Regions from separate parts of the Alteromonas sp. G4i35 genome, predicted to be linked through region 1. Evidence: predicted binding sites of a transcription regulator. Region 1 holds the regulator's gene; each other region holds the start of a gene.

Region 1 (4,903 bases):
CCTAGCGCAAGTCCAATTTTCATTTACTTAGGTTCCATAATGTTTATTACTTCAATAGTATTATCTTCATCACTGAAGTCCGTACTATTTTCTGTAGTGAAAGAAGGTTCATCGAACCCGATATCACCGTCTTCTACCGGGCCTTCTTGTGTAGCTATAGCTTTAAAATCATAAAGGTTGCTGTCGATTAAGTGTGAAGGCGCTACGTTTTGAAGCGCACGGAACATCGACTCTATACGACCTGGGAAGCGACGGTTCCAGTCTTGTAGCATAGCCTTTATGTTTTGGCGCTGTAGGTTTTCTTGTGAGCCACAAAGGTTACAAGGAATAATCGGAAATTCAGCGGCCTGAGAATATTTCTCGATGTCTTTTTCTGTGCAGTACGCCAATGGACGAATAACGATGTGTTCACCGTTATCGCTGACTAGCTTTGGCGGCATAGACTTAAGCTTGCCACCATGAAACATATTGAGGAAAAACGTTTCTAGCATGTCGTCGCGGTGATGACCTAATGCAATTTTAGTCGCACCTAACTCTTTTGCCGTGCGGTACAAAATACCACGGCGCAAGCGAGAACAGAGAGAGCATGTTGTCTTTCCCTCTGGAATTTTGTCTTTAACAATAGAGTAGGTGTCTTCTTCTACAATTTTGTAGTCAACGCCAATGCTTTCTAGATATTCAGGCAAGATATGTTCGGGGAAACCAGGCTGCTTTTGGTCAAGATTAACCGCAACGATATCAAAATGAATAGGCGCAATCTTCTTTAAAAACAATAAAATATCTAGCATGGTGTAGCTGTCTTTACCGCCAGATAAACACACCATTACTTTGTCGTTGTTTTCAATCATACCGAAATCGCCAATGGCTTTACCCACATTGCGGCGAAGTCGTTTCTGAAGTTTGTTGAAGTTGTACTTTTGCTTACTTTGCGCAGCATTTAATGGCGACGCGTCAGCACTGTTTGTGCCTAAACTCATAATTAACTAGCTTGGTTTGTGATAAAGCCACCATTATACATTAAAGCGGCTTTTCGAGACCATGCTTGTGAAGTTAAATTTGTTGGTGACATACCGTGTTGGCCGCTAAGTAACGGAAAACACGGGCTATGCGGTACTGATGAAAAGATTACACCGACAACGGCGACACAAATCCATCTGGCTTAATAGCAAGCACATCGCAATTGAGTTCGTCGATCACGTGTTCTGCAGTGTTACCAATTAGGGCCGCTGAAATGCCCACACGGCCAACGGTACCAATAACAACCAGCTCTGCATCCAGTGTTTTTGCCACTAGCGGGATGACCTTTTCCGGAAGGCCTTCTCTTACTACGCATTTGTTCTCAGGAATACCGTACTTTAACGCGTGACTACGCATTTCTTTTAAATGATGATTTTTTACCGCGTCGTGATAGGTATCGGGGTCGAACTCAGGCACTTCTATGGCGATATTAAGTGGTGTAGAAGGGTAACTGTTGACCAAATTTACGCTCCCTTTCAATAAAGAGGCGTAGTCGTTAGCAATGAGGGTGAGCTTATCGTTAAGTGCGGCGTGCTCATCGTCTTCACTGCCTACGTTTACTGCAGCAATAATCTCTCCTCCTTCTGGCCAGTCGTGCTCTTTAACGAGCAATACTGGCCGAGGGCATTTACGCATTAAATGCCAGTCGGTGGGGGTGAAAATAACAGAAGCAAGATCGTCGTGCTTTTTGGTTGCCTTTACCACTAAATCTATCTGATTGTTTAGGGTGTAGTAAATAATCGACTCATACGCACGATTATTCCATTCTACAACGATATCAGTTTCAGTGAATCCTTGTTCTCTTAAGTGGGTGGCAAGCCATTTTGCATGCTCCTTTGTAACTGCATCGCGCATTGACTCGCGCTCATCCGGGCTAAGCATGGTCGTCATATCATAAGATAAGTCGTATACCACCATCATTGCGGTAACTGAAGCGCCTGTTTTTGAAGCGAGTTCATAAGCACGGCTCAGTGCAGGTTGGTTATCGCGCTCGGCATCTACCACGGCCAGAATTCGTTTACACTCAATCATAACGTCCCCCTAACTACGAAACTTAGTAGCGGCTGTCGAAATCGAAGCTTTCTAATACTAACTATAAACGACATTGGGAAAAACGTAAGTTGTTTTAGATCAAGAATTTTACGAGGCGACCATGAGTGAACGTACCTAATTGAATATGGAGCAACCGGCGTGGCGCTGAAAGGGTAGATAGGTGGCTAACACAGGTTACAAAAAAGCGCGCTTAGTGCGCGCCTTATTTAACACTTAAAAAGGACTAACCGCAGACAACGCTAGGGCCGTTAAGCGCCGCTAGTTTGGTGTTTAGCCTATCGAAATCCAAAATAGTAATAAGCTTGCCGTCTACCTTTATGATGTTGTCTTTTTGAAAACGGCTTAACAGACGGCTAATCGTTTCAATCGTTAATCCTAAATAGTTTCCAATTTCGTTGCGCGTCATGGTTAAGTGGAATTCTCTATGGGAAAAGCCACGCTCTTCAAAGCGTTGCGACAGGTGTGAGATGAAATACAGTAAGCGCTCTTCTGCAGTTCGCTTGTTTAAAAGCATGATCATGTCGTGATCTTGTTTTATTTCAGCGCTCATGAAGCTCATGATCTGGTGGCGTAGCTTTGGAAATTGCACTGACATTTCGTCGAGGGTCTCGTAGGGAAGCTCACACACCATGGCAGTTTCTAACGCAGAAGTATAGCTTTGGTGTTTATTCTCTCTTAGTGCATCGAAACCGATAATATCACCAGGAAAGTGGAAGCCGGTAATCTGTTCTTCACCTTCGGTATTAGTCACAAATGATTTGAATGAACCGGTTCTCACTGCAAATAGAGAACGGAATTTATCACCAGTTTGAATCAGCGTGTCACCTTTATGAAGCGGCTTCTTGCGTTCAATAATATCGTCAAGAGACTCGATTTCTGTTTTGTTTAACGCCACCGGTAAACACAGGTGACTGAAACTACAGTTTTGACAGTGAATAGAAAATTGGCTTCCTTTGCTCATAATGCACGCTCTCTAAAAGAATACCCGACAATAATACACCCATTTTTAAACGATTGCGCCATGAATAAGATAAGCTGCATATATTGCCATTATTACTGCAATAATTTGTCTAAAATGGTTATGTTGAAAACTTTGAACAATATATTGGCTACCAGCGCTTGCGGCGAGCAAGGTGGGTAATGTACCCAAACCGAAGAAGAACATAATAGCAGCGCCTTCTAGCGCGTTACCCGCCGCGAGAGACCAGGTAAGTGTGGAATACACCAAACCGCAAGGAAGCCAACCCCAAATAAAACCATAAGGCAACGCACTTAAAGGGGTCTTAAATGGCAAAAAGCGTTTTGAAAGCGGCTGGACTTTGGAAAATAGGCCTTTACCCGCATTTTCCAGCACTGTTAAGCCAGTCCACCACTTACCCAAATAACACGCCAGTAGAAGCAACATGATTCCGCTAAGTAGGGAAAGGGCATAGTTGGCAAGAGGTATATAATCTGCTGCAATTTTTCCAAGTGCCCCGGTTATTGCTCCGGCGATGGTGTAGCTCACTATACGTCCCATGTTATAGGCAAGGGTATAGGGTAGTGCTGAAGCGCCTTTAGGGGATACCATCCTTAGCGCAGCGACAATTCCACCGCACATTCCCACACAGTGAACTCCACCGGCTAAGCCGATAAGAAAGGCAGAGAAGTAGTTAATCCCTTCCATGTGGCGCTTGGCTTTTGTCTACTTTACTGTCTTGAAGTTGCTTGCGTTGCTCAGCTAGCTTTTTTTCTTCTGGCGGAAGATCATCGTCAAACAGTATGCTATACCCTTGGCGATCCAAATCTTCAAATTGATTGGTTTTCACCGCCCAAAAGAATATCACGATAGCGACGGCAACAATGATGATGGCGATTGGAATTAATACGTAAATAATACTCATGCTATTTGCTCAAAAGTCGCGTTGAGTTTGTGACCACAATGATACTGCTTAACGACATACCAACAACAGCCATCCACGGTGAAAGTAGGCCTGATACGGCGAAAGGTAAGATCAAAACGTTGTAACCTACCGACCAGCCAATATTTTGCCTTATTTTTTGCTTCACTTGGTGCGCAGTTCGAATAAGTTCTGGTACAGAAAGCAGCTGATCGCCAAGGAGTATCACGTCGGCCGCAGTTTTAGCCACGTCTGTGGCATTACCCACTGCAATTGCCACATCAGCGCTGGCAAGAACTGGAGCGTCGTTAATACCGTCACCCATCATCATCACTTTCGCGCCAGATTGCTGCATAGCTTGAACGGCTTCGTACTTTTGCTCAGGTGTTAGGCCACCTTTAGCGGTCGAAATTGGCAATGGTGCGGTAAGCGCATTAACGTTTTGCTGTGTATCACCACTTAAAACGGCGAGAGTATGACTTGCAGCTAATATATCGAGAGTTTCTTGCGTATCTTCTCTTAGTGAATCCTTTACTTCATACGCCGCCATAATACGCCCCTTAACCGTGAGAAACACGTTAGCTGAAGGGAAAGCTTCAATGAGTTTTAGCTGTGATTCGTGAACGCTGAATGCTGCAGATCCCATAGAAAACAACGTGTCATTGATCTCACCGCTGATACCACCTCCTGGCGTAACGGTAAAATTAGTCACTTTGTGTACCGTGTTATCGATGGCGTCAGCACTACCGCTAGAGGCAGAAATCTCGCTTAGGGCTACACCGTCGCTAAAGGCTTTGGCAATCGGATGTTCAGAGCGTGACTCCAAAGCGCGCGCAATTGATAGCGCACTATTACTATCCACACCGTCAGCGTACCATGCATTTGAAATAGTAAATTTGCCTTTTGTGAGCGTGCCGGTTTTGTCTAATGCGATGGTGTCAATGTCAGTAATT
Region 2 (4,903 bases), on a different contig from region 1:
ATACATCACTGTTTACTTCTTCAGATTTCAACGGTTCAGTGGAGAATGATAAGTCTGTCACCCTTTCGTGCAATTGTCGCGAAAGGGTATCTAACGTAAGAACTTCAGCCTTTACTGACCAATCGGGAAACGAGTTGTGTAGGTGACTGAGCATCTGAGGCAATAACAGCTCGCTCGCCAGCTGTGTTGCGCCGCAAACAACATATTCAGAGGATTGAATTTGGAGCTCTTGTTTTGCTTCGTTTAGCGTTGCGCATAATTGCCTAGCGTAAGGCAGAAGTTTCTCACCAGATTGAGTGAGCTGTATACTGTTGCGTTGCCTAATAAAAAGCGTGGTATGAAAATACTCTTCAAGTAGCTTTATGCGCGCACTGACTGCAGATTGAGTAAGGTAAAGGTTTTCAGCCGCTTTACCAAAGTGACGAGTTTTTGCCACCTCTATAAAGGTGGTGAGAAAGCGTATATCCATGCTTATTGTACAACCGAATCAAAGTGGGTCTAAATTGACACAGATAATACGGCAAGTAAACACAAAAGCACAGAAGCGCACCGCTATAAACGGTACGCTTTATTAAAATTTCACCAACTCGCTGAATTAATACTCTTCTTGGTGCAGGCGACGCTGTTTGTCACGGCGTTGCAGGTCACGCTTCTGCTTTTCCTTTACAGTACTTTGACGTTTGGAATTTGGCTTTTTAGCGTGAAAATCTTCCTCTTCTACCGAGTCCCATTCATCACGCTGGTAACGATAGTCTTTACTCATTGACTTCTCTGGGTTGTTAACACACCTCAATTATTATCTTAAGCGACAAAATAGAAAACGAATTTTAATCATCGTAGCGACAAGAATTTTTGATTATTCCCATCAGTGATTTTCATAGACTTTTAACGTCCGACTCATTTACGCTCGTGTAATAGCGACACCCATTGCAGGGCCAATAAATAAAAACTTACATTTCACCTTAATTTCAAAAGCTTAGACATATCACGCTTGAGGTTATCCCCTCGCACTTTCTGTATACTTTTCAAACGTAATCTAAAATTTAGTGTTAGATTTTATACCGTTAAAAATTTTTTATTGATAAGAGAAAAATCTTTTGTTTTATCTTCGTTTTTAATTATCTTAAAAGTGCGCTGAACAAAACATTACGTTGGGTACAACATGAAAAGTTTAGCTATTCGACAATCTGCAAAACCTTATATTGACCGTCAGAAGTTTCCATACGGTTTTCGTAAATCAGGTGACTTCAGTATTACTGAAGCCGATCTTCTAACCCACTACGGCAAAACACTGCTAGGACTTGAAAGTGGCGAGTTGTCGCCTGAAAGTGATGATGAGAGACATTTCGTCGAATTCGTTACAGGTAAAGTTGAAGCTAGCAATAACCTAGAAAAAGCCTGGGCGAAATACGTCAGATTAGCAAGGGGCAAAAAGCACTTCTACACCCTTCACAGCAGTGCGAGTAACCAATCAGACTATGATGAAGACTACTCTGATGAAGAATTCGATGTAGCATAATGCTACAGCATTACTAAAAAGCTCGCTCCGGCGAGCTTTTTTGTTATTGAACAAATGATCTCAATCAACTTCAGACAAGAACAAAATGAAGAAACATTAAGGACTGTCTACACTTAGTAGTAATACAGAGTGATGTGCAGTGAATCATGCATTTCATTCTGAAAAACGAGCCAATGCAAAGGAGGCGCAACGATGATCATTAGTTCAAAACAGCTTACTCACTTTTCTATACATGCCCTTGATGACAAAGTGGGCGGCATCCGCGATATCCTTTTCGATGACGAAACCTTCACTGTTCGCTACTTGGTCGCAGATACCAATACTTGGCTACCGCTTAGCCGTAAAGTGGTGATATCACCTATATCTGTCAAACAGTTAGATGAAGATAGTGAGTCTGTTCATATCAATATGACAGTTGATACATTAAAAAACAGCCCCTCTATTGACGAACATAAGCCTGTGTCACGTGAATACGAAGAAAATCTCTTCAAATATTTTGGTTACGGATACTATTGGATTGGACCAGGAGCTTGGGGGGAGTTCGCACATCCAAATGAACTGGTCGAATTACAGCGCGCTGAAGAGTCTGAAACTGAAAACCCGAAAAAGAGCACCAACCACCTAAGAGCAGTGGGCGAAGTTGGTGGGTATGAAGTTGCTACAACCACTGATAACGTGGGCCACATCAGTAACTTCGTCATTGACACCGAGAGCTGGAAGATAATCATGCTAGTGGTAGATACCAACAACTGGCTTCCGGGTGGCAAACATCTCGCACTTCTACCTAGCGATATCGAAAGTATCGACTGGGCGGCGCACAGCGTAGTAGTCAATTTAAGTCACGACGAATTGGTTGATAGACCTGAAGTGGAAAGTGAAAAAATATCTGAAGAAGGCTATGTGCCTATGCTTTGCGAGCAACTGAATAAAAACGGAAATTAATAACCGAAGAATGTCACTGTTGGCGATTTTTAGTTAGGAACTTTACAATGTCCGTTGTTGAAGGCGGACATTGTAGCTTAGGATACAAAAAGAAGATTACTCGCAGAAAAATTCGTACATCAAAGCAATCAAACGCTTGACGCGCTCGTCTGCTAAGCGGTAGTAAATAGTTTGACCTTCCCTTCTTGTGGCCACCATTTTTGATTCTCGCAATAAAGCAAGATGCTGAGAAATCACTGGCTGCGAGACGCTAACAACTTCGAGAAGTTCGGTTACCGATTTTTCCTCTTTCAGCAACGAACAAAGTACCATAAGGCGTGTTTTATTCGCGAATTGCTTTAGGAAGATCTCGGCTTCCGCAGCGTGTTCCATTATATCATCTGAACCTATTACCATATCCTCGGACATAAGCACTCTCTATCTGTAAAGTATTTCGGCACCAATTTAGCCATTTACTATACTAAAGTATAAGACATTTTGCCGACCTGCCAATTTATGCGACGAATCCCTGTATTTTACATTGTTTTATTACGCTGACATCAATATATTAGATTTTACTTATTTTAACCAAGTTTAGGCAAAAAGGAAAAGTATGCTTATAGATATGAAGACTCGAATAGAAAACATAGACGATAACTTACGCACTGTATCTGCGGAGCAAGCGGCCAGTGAGTGCCGAAACAATAGCGGTATACTGATTGATGTACGGGAGAGTGCCGAAGTTGCCAATCAGCCCGTACCTTCTGCGCTTCACATACCACGCGGCGTGCTCGAAATGAAGGCACTGGAACAGTTTAAAGATGCTTCAGCGCCACTTTATATTCACTGTGCGTCGGGCATTCGAGCAAAACTAGCAGCAGAGCAACTTATAAAAATGGGCTATGAGAACGTTTCGGTTGTGACATGCCCTGTACCCACGATAAACCAAGCAAACCGAAAATGACTTCTTAACCACGTGTATGCTATAAGTATCGTTAATTAAGAGTTTTAAGGCGCTGTATGCTGAAATCTACGTTAGAACAATGGCGAATGTTCAAAGCCGTCGTCGATGCAGGCGGCTTTAATCAAGCTGCTGCTGAAGTTCACAAAAGTCAATCGAGCGTTCACCACGCGGTTCAAAAGCTTGAAAACGCCATTGGTGTGTCGTTGTTTGAGAATATTGGACGTAAAGTCCAGCTTTCGCCGCAAGGCGAACTTATGTATCGCCGTGCCTCTTTTTTGCTGAGCGAAGCACACAAGCTCGAGGCCGTTGCCAATAGCCTTCAATCTGGCACAGAAACAACTTTACGCATAGCGGTGGATATTATTTTTCCGTCTGAATTGCTTTATAACGTGCTAGCGAAAGTTTCTGCTGAGTTTCCGCTGCTTCGTATCGAGATAGAAGAAACTGTGCTCAGTGGCGCAAATTCACTTTTGAGCAATGGTAAAGTTGATTTAGGCATCTCTCCTTTCGTATTTCCAAATGGTTTTAGCGAAGACTTGTGCGAAATTGAGTTTGCAGCTGTCGCTCACGCCGACCATCCACTACACCAATTAGATAGAACGCTCACACTGGAAGACTTAAAAGCGCATCGTCAAATTGTGGTAAGGGATTCATCCGCGGAACGTAAAGCTGATGTGGGCTGGTTAGGTGCAGAGCAACGCTGGACCGTAAGCCACGTTAGAACGTCATTAGATATTATTGCTCAGGGGTTGGGTTTTGCGTGGCTGCCTATAGCAATAATTAAAGATGAGCTTGAAGACGGTACACTCGTTCCCCTTCCCCTGGATAATAATGCAGCATTGCGTAAGGCGCTCCTTTATCTGTCTTTTGAAGACGGCGATACGTTGGGGCCAGCTGCCCGTGCTTTTATTGGTGAGCTACGATATCAAACAATGAACCTTCCATCGTCAGATTTTATGCTCGATTCGTGTACTGAGTAGTTTGTCCATCAGCTTAGAGCGACTGCAAGGCGTTCAAATCCAAGTATAAAGCCAAATAGCGATAATGAAACACCAACTAACGCCACAGCACCATCGTCTGTGGCCATGCCTATTGCCATAATAAAAACAGCAAAAGCGGGAATAAGGCCCATAAAGGGAATAAGCTCCAGAGGAATCATTACAAGTCCGCAACCTGCACAACATAATGCGATGAGTGATCTGAACACAGGCTGGCGCATGAAAAAACACCGAGGAACTAAAAAGCGGTCTACGCGTACTGCATACGGTTTAACCTTTTCGACAATGTAGCGAAGCTGATCGGCGTCACAGTTTAGTTGCATCACTTTTTGCGGTAACCAAGGATGCCTACGACCGAGTAAAATTTGCAACGCGATGAGTAAAATTGTCCCACCCGCTAAAGATGGGATCCCAGGGATGGCCCCAATCGGTGTGCAAGCGATAAAAGATGGCAGCGCCAACATTGGTCCAAAGCCTCTTTTCTCCATCACATCCCAAAAC
Region 3 (4,903 bases), on a different contig from region 1:
TTAGTTTCAAAACGCGCCGTATCCGTTACGGAATCAGAACGGGTTCTCATTACGCCTAAATCGCGCATAGAAAACTGATTTAGGCGGCTTTTGGTGTTACCAAAATAGATAAACAGCAAATAGCGAAGTGCATCGTCGAACAAGCACACTAAGTAGTTATCTAGCGAAAAGCGCTCTGGCCAGCCTCTAGCTTCGATATGTTCATTAAGCAACGTCACGAGTTTAGGCTTGGTGAGAGATGCGAGCCCCTGAATACTGCCGTATTCAGCAAGTAGCTCAAGCAGAGCATCTTTGGTCAAGACACCTGCGATGTCATTAAGCGAAGCGTGGGTAAGGTCACCAAACCAGCCGTTGTCGGTAAGCCAATCTATTTGCTCTTGTGGCACAGCGATTTCGCTATAATTGAACTGCGTCCTGTCAATCACTGCGTACTTGCGATTTGCAGCGCGCACAACAATACACTGTTTGTCATCGTCCAACGCTTTAAAACGCCTAACAAAGTCAGTGGCTTCGTCACTTAGAAGCGCCCTGCTAGCACCCTCAAAGAACCCAAGGAACTCGTGAAAGTGTGTAAGGTAATAACGTGGCGGTAAATCTTTTCGCATGAGGTATCTTTGGCTATGAAAACATCAATAGTGTATATTTATACAGCCACGCGAATCAAATTAAATCCTCCGCGATTGGGTATCACATCTGCTGCTAATAGTGCACAGCGTGTACTTTTACACGCGTACGCGCTGTTTAGACACCCAATGAAAGAACGAAGAAAGCTGCGCATCTGCCAATAAACGCTGCAAATTGAAGTAGTGTTTGGCCAACGTCATCTCATCATAAAATCGATGTATACCGCTGTGACATTGTCTGCAAATGTAAATGCCGTCCTGAAGCTCCGCTTTGCTAAAGTGCTTTTTAAAATAGGTACGCCTGTGCATTTTTCGCGGAATAAGATGATGGTAAGTAAGGCGAGTTTCTCTATTACAGCACGGGCATTGACCAACTTTATTTGCCACAAGGTCACCTTTTTCGTCTATCACATCTATTATTTGTGCACCCAGTTTTCTGATTACTCATAAGCGTCAAATGGCAGTCTTGTCCTTTTCTCTTAAAATCAGATACAAGGGGCGTGTCTAAAAGAAAATCCACTCGTCTTTGCATTACGTAACAAATAGCATTAGTGATTACAAAGGCATTTAAATATGAGTTTAACTCGTTCCATGGGCTTTTCCTGTCCTTACTGTATGGCCCCAAATGATGTTGAAATAGATGAAATTAACGATGTTGGCCAAGTACAGGTGCTCGACTGCCAAGTGTGTTGTCAGCCCATTGAGCTTACTGCTTATCAGCACGGTGATGACATTCAGATAGAGGCAGAAAGAGAGAATGACTAAGCAGTTTACCCGCGGTGATATAGACGCCCTTGCACAGCGCTACCGCGCAAACCTAATTAATAGTTTGTCTGGTTTTAAATCGGCGACTTTGGTGGGTACAACAAACGGCGTTACAAACAATTTGGCTATAGTGAGCTCTATTGTTCATGTCGGTGCAAACCCGCCTCTCATTGGCATGATCATGCGTCCACATACCGTCACGCGAGATACGTTAAGCAATATAAAACAGCAGGGCTTTTATACGCTAAATCACGTGTCTGTTGACTGGGTCGACAAAGCCCACCAAACATCAGCCCGCTATGCGCCAGATGAAAGTGAATTTGAAGCCGTTGGGTTAACCGCGCAGATCAGTGAGTCCTTCAGTGCGCCGTATGTCAAAGAAAGTGAAATTAAAATGGGCTTAAAAGTAGCACAGCATTTTACTTTGCTTAATGAAACCGAAATGGTTATTGGCGAAATCCAGGAGCTCTACGTTCCTGAGCAAATAATAGATTCAGACGGCTATGCAGATATAGAGCAAGCGCAAACGGCCTGTATCTCAGGCCTAGACAGCTACCACAGCACACAACGAATTGCGCAATTTGCGTATGCAAAGCCCGATGTAAAGTTAACCGTGAAGTGAACTAATAAACTGTCCAGCGGTCTTACATTCAATACTTAAGGTTGTAACTCTGAAGTTTATTTAATCTGGATCAAGCGAAAATGCGACATTTCGTTCGATCTTTTTTCAAAAAGAGATAGTATTTAAACATGAAACAAAACCTGCCTCTTTGGGCAGGTTTTTGCGTTTAAGGCACTGAATAAAAAAGAATCATTATCGTTTCTATCTCTTAAGGAGAATGTTATGAAATCTGTAAATCGCCGTGACTTTTTAAAGCTTTCTGGCTCGACAGTTATCGGTCTTACATTAGGTGGTGTAGCGTTACGTGCTCAGGCTCAAGAACAATTGAGCGCTGATGACCCTACTGCAAAAGCACTGAACTACACACCGTCGTCAACTGTTGAAGGTGCAAAATGCGCAAACTGCATGTACGTGCAGGGCGCCGATGGCGAACAACACCGCCCTTGTAACATTTTCCCTAATAAGCTTGTTAACGCTGATGGCTGGTGTAGCGCTTGGGTGAAAAAGCCTGGCTAACCAATCGAAAGAAAAGACGTTCAAAAGCCCTTGAGTTAAACCAAGGGCTTTTTTCGTTTCTGTTGAGGCGAAATACGATTATGTACCCTCATTTCCCGCTAGCGAACTACGTCAATTCCGTCTTCGATACCTTTTAGCGCTGGGTTGTCAAAACGTGTAGGCAGAAGGCCAGGCTTAATGAAGAAGCCGTGTTTTGCTTCAAAGACTCTACCTATTTTTAACACGCTTTCGTCTTGCCACTTTCCACCAATAAAGCTAATTCCCACAGGAAGATCTTTCACCTGTCCAGCGGGCACTGTGAGATGCGGATATCCTGCAATTGCGGCCAAATACCCGATACCGATAAAACCGACAGGCGAATGGTCACCATATACGCCGTCTATTAAAAAAGAAGGGCTGTTTGAAGGCGCAACTAGAACATCAACATTGTGCTTTGCTAACAACGTATCAATACCATTTTTACCCGCCGTGTCTTGAATAAGGCGCAGTGAACTTTGATACTTTTCGCTGTCAATGGCTGCCGACGCGAGCGATTTTTCGAAAATGTCTTGATTGAATAACGCTAACTCGCGCTCTGTTTTGTTATTGAAATCGATCAGCTCAGACAAGTTCCTTGCAGGAAGCTCTGCTGGAGACCCCGACAAGTATTCGTTAATACTATGATGGAACTCGCTCAGCAGAACATTATAAGAGTCGGCCCAAAATGAATCTGGCTGAGAGAAGTCACTGATGTCCACCAGCGTCGCGCCCGATGCTTTAAGCTGGTTCAACGCCTTTTCATAAACAGCCAGTACATGAGGGTTATCGCCTTGGCGGTACCTAACCACACCAATACGCTTGCCTTTTAAATCTGTAGCCAGCATTGAAGATGTTGGCATAGGAGGGCGGTGAGACTCAGCGTCTAGTGTAGCGTTATCGCTTGCATCAGGGCCCGCCATGATTGCCGTCATTAGCCAGGCGTCTTGAACGTTAGACGTCATTGGTCCTGCGGTGTCCTGACTGAAAGAAATAGGTACTATGTGAGTTCTGGAAAGCAAGCCCACGGTTGGTTTAAAGCCGACTACCCCGTTTATGGATGCCGGACAAATAATAGAGCCATTGGTTTCGGTGCCCACGGCAAGTGACGCGAGGCGAAGTGACATGGCAGCGCCCGAGCCCGATGACGAGCCACAAGCACTTCTTGATAGCATATGCGGGTTTCGGGTAAGCCCGCCAACTGCACTCCAGCCGCTGATAGAGGATTCAGAGCGAAAGTTTGCCCATTCAGACAAATTGGTTTTACCCAAAATAATTGCCCCTGCCGCTTTCAGTTTTTCTACGATAGGCGCATCGCGACCAGTGTCATTAGCAATAAGCGCCATTGAGCCGGCTGTGGTGGGCATCTCTTTACTTTCTATATTATCTTTTAGCAGCACGGGAATACCTGCCAGAGGGCCAAGCGTCTCGCCATTCGCTAGTCGTTTATCGATGGCCTTCGCTTCGGTCAGCGCGTTAGGGTTCAACGCTAAAACGCTATTTACCTTTTCATCTAGCCGTTCGATTCGCGCAAGATAACCGCTAACGAGCTCAGCAGATGTCGTGTCGCCACTCGCAATCGCTTGCGCCTGAACGTGAGCAGGCTTATCTAACCATTGCTCAATCTTATCTGTATGATTTGCTTGAGACACGCATGCAGTGCATAGCACGACTACGGCCAGCAAAAAACCCTGTTTCAACATAAACCTTTCCTTAACGTATGATCCTAGCGCCTGTTACTCCTTCTTATTATGCAGCGTTTGACGGCAATAGAAGGTAACGTAATGTTAGTTTCTTATACGTTGAATCAGAAATAGTTCACTGTCTAAGAATTATTTTGCCGTTTCCGCTACGGGAAGCTTATGAAGGAGGTTATCGAGCTTATATTCATCAAGCAGTAACTGATACCGCCCATCTTCAATAAATAGCCGAAGGGTGGCGTTGAACTTGGCTCTTAGCGCTGGGTCGGGGATCGCAGCACTGTAAGGCGATATAGGAAAAAGCTCATGAAAGACGGTTGCGTCTTCGGCATAAGCACTGTTTGCAGATTTGAAGTAGTTGAAAATATTTCTATCGAGAATGGCAACATCGACACTGCCGCGCATCAGCATGTCCACTTGACGATCTTGTCGTGCCATTTCTATATAGGTAGTTTGCGATGCAAGAGTTCGCCCAAAGTCCTCACCTAATACCGATTGAGCGGTTTGAAAAGCAATGACGCTTTTACCTTTCAAATCGTCGATACTGTCTATCGTCAGTTCTCTGTCTGCCCGTGTTACCACGACGTTCTGATAGATAATATATGGCTCAGATAAAATGCTTTGATCGACCGTGTGTGCAGGATTAAGGGTAAGTCCAATGT

What was found. The regulator FNR, encoded in region 1, switches genes on or off when oxygen is low (the NO sensors DNR and NnrR bind a similar motif). The targets are predictions, from matches to a motif close to TTGATCTAGATCAA.
Region 2: ACFI6L_RS09230 (PRC-barrel domain-containing protein) is a predicted target of FNR. The motif match lies at 1,574-1,587, and genes of this name have one in related genera.
Region 3: ACFI6L_RS12020 (high-potential iron-sulfur protein) is a predicted target of FNR. The motif match lies at 2,071-2,084, and genes of this name have one in related genera.

Annotation. Positions count from the first base shown of each region.
Region 1 is NZ_JBHNZD010000039.1:7,029-11,931, forward strand. It holds gene ACFI6L_RS19060 (patatin-like phospholipase family protein) at 1-23, opposite strand, end outside; gene ttcA (tRNA 2-thiocytidine(32) synthetase TtcA) at 24-977, opposite strand; gene uspE (universal stress protein UspE) at 1,126-2,049, opposite strand; gene fnr (fumarate/nitrate reduction transcriptional regulator Fnr) at 2,294-3,031, opposite strand; gene ACFI6L_RS19080 (sulfite exporter TauE/SafE family protein) at 3,077-3,736, opposite strand; gene ccoS (cbb3-type cytochrome oxidase assembly protein CcoS) at 3,723-3,953, opposite strand; gene ACFI6L_RS19090 (heavy metal translocating P-type ATPase) at 3,955-4,903, opposite strand, start outside.
Region 2 is NZ_JBHNZD010000012.1:29,524-34,426, forward strand. It holds gene ACFI6L_RS09215 (LysR family transcriptional regulator) at 1-469, opposite strand, end outside; gene ACFI6L_RS09220 (hypothetical protein) at 596-763, opposite strand; gene ACFI6L_RS09225 (MaoP family protein) at 1,163-1,519, shown strand; gene ACFI6L_RS09230 (PRC-barrel domain-containing protein) at 1,712-2,461, shown strand; gene ACFI6L_RS09235 (ArsR/SmtB family transcription factor) at 2,558-2,869, opposite strand; gene ACFI6L_RS09240 (rhodanese-like domain-containing protein) at 3,054-3,404, shown strand; gene ACFI6L_RS09245 (LysR family transcriptional regulator) at 3,461-4,384, shown strand; gene ACFI6L_RS09250 (exopolysaccharide biosynthesis protein) at 4,393-4,903, opposite strand, start outside.
Region 3 is NZ_JBHNZD010000016.1:85,015-89,917, forward strand. It holds gene ACFI6L_RS12000 (exonuclease domain-containing protein) at 1-605, opposite strand, end outside; gene ACFI6L_RS12005 (hypothetical protein) at 723-1,010, opposite strand; gene ACFI6L_RS12010 (zinc ribbon domain-containing protein) at 1,197-1,388, shown strand; gene ACFI6L_RS12015 (flavin reductase family protein) at 1,381-2,010, shown strand; gene ACFI6L_RS12020 (high-potential iron-sulfur protein) at 2,233-2,526, shown strand; gene ACFI6L_RS12025 (amidase) at 2,625-4,244, opposite strand; gene ACFI6L_RS12030 (substrate-binding periplasmic protein) at 4,374-4,903, opposite strand, start outside.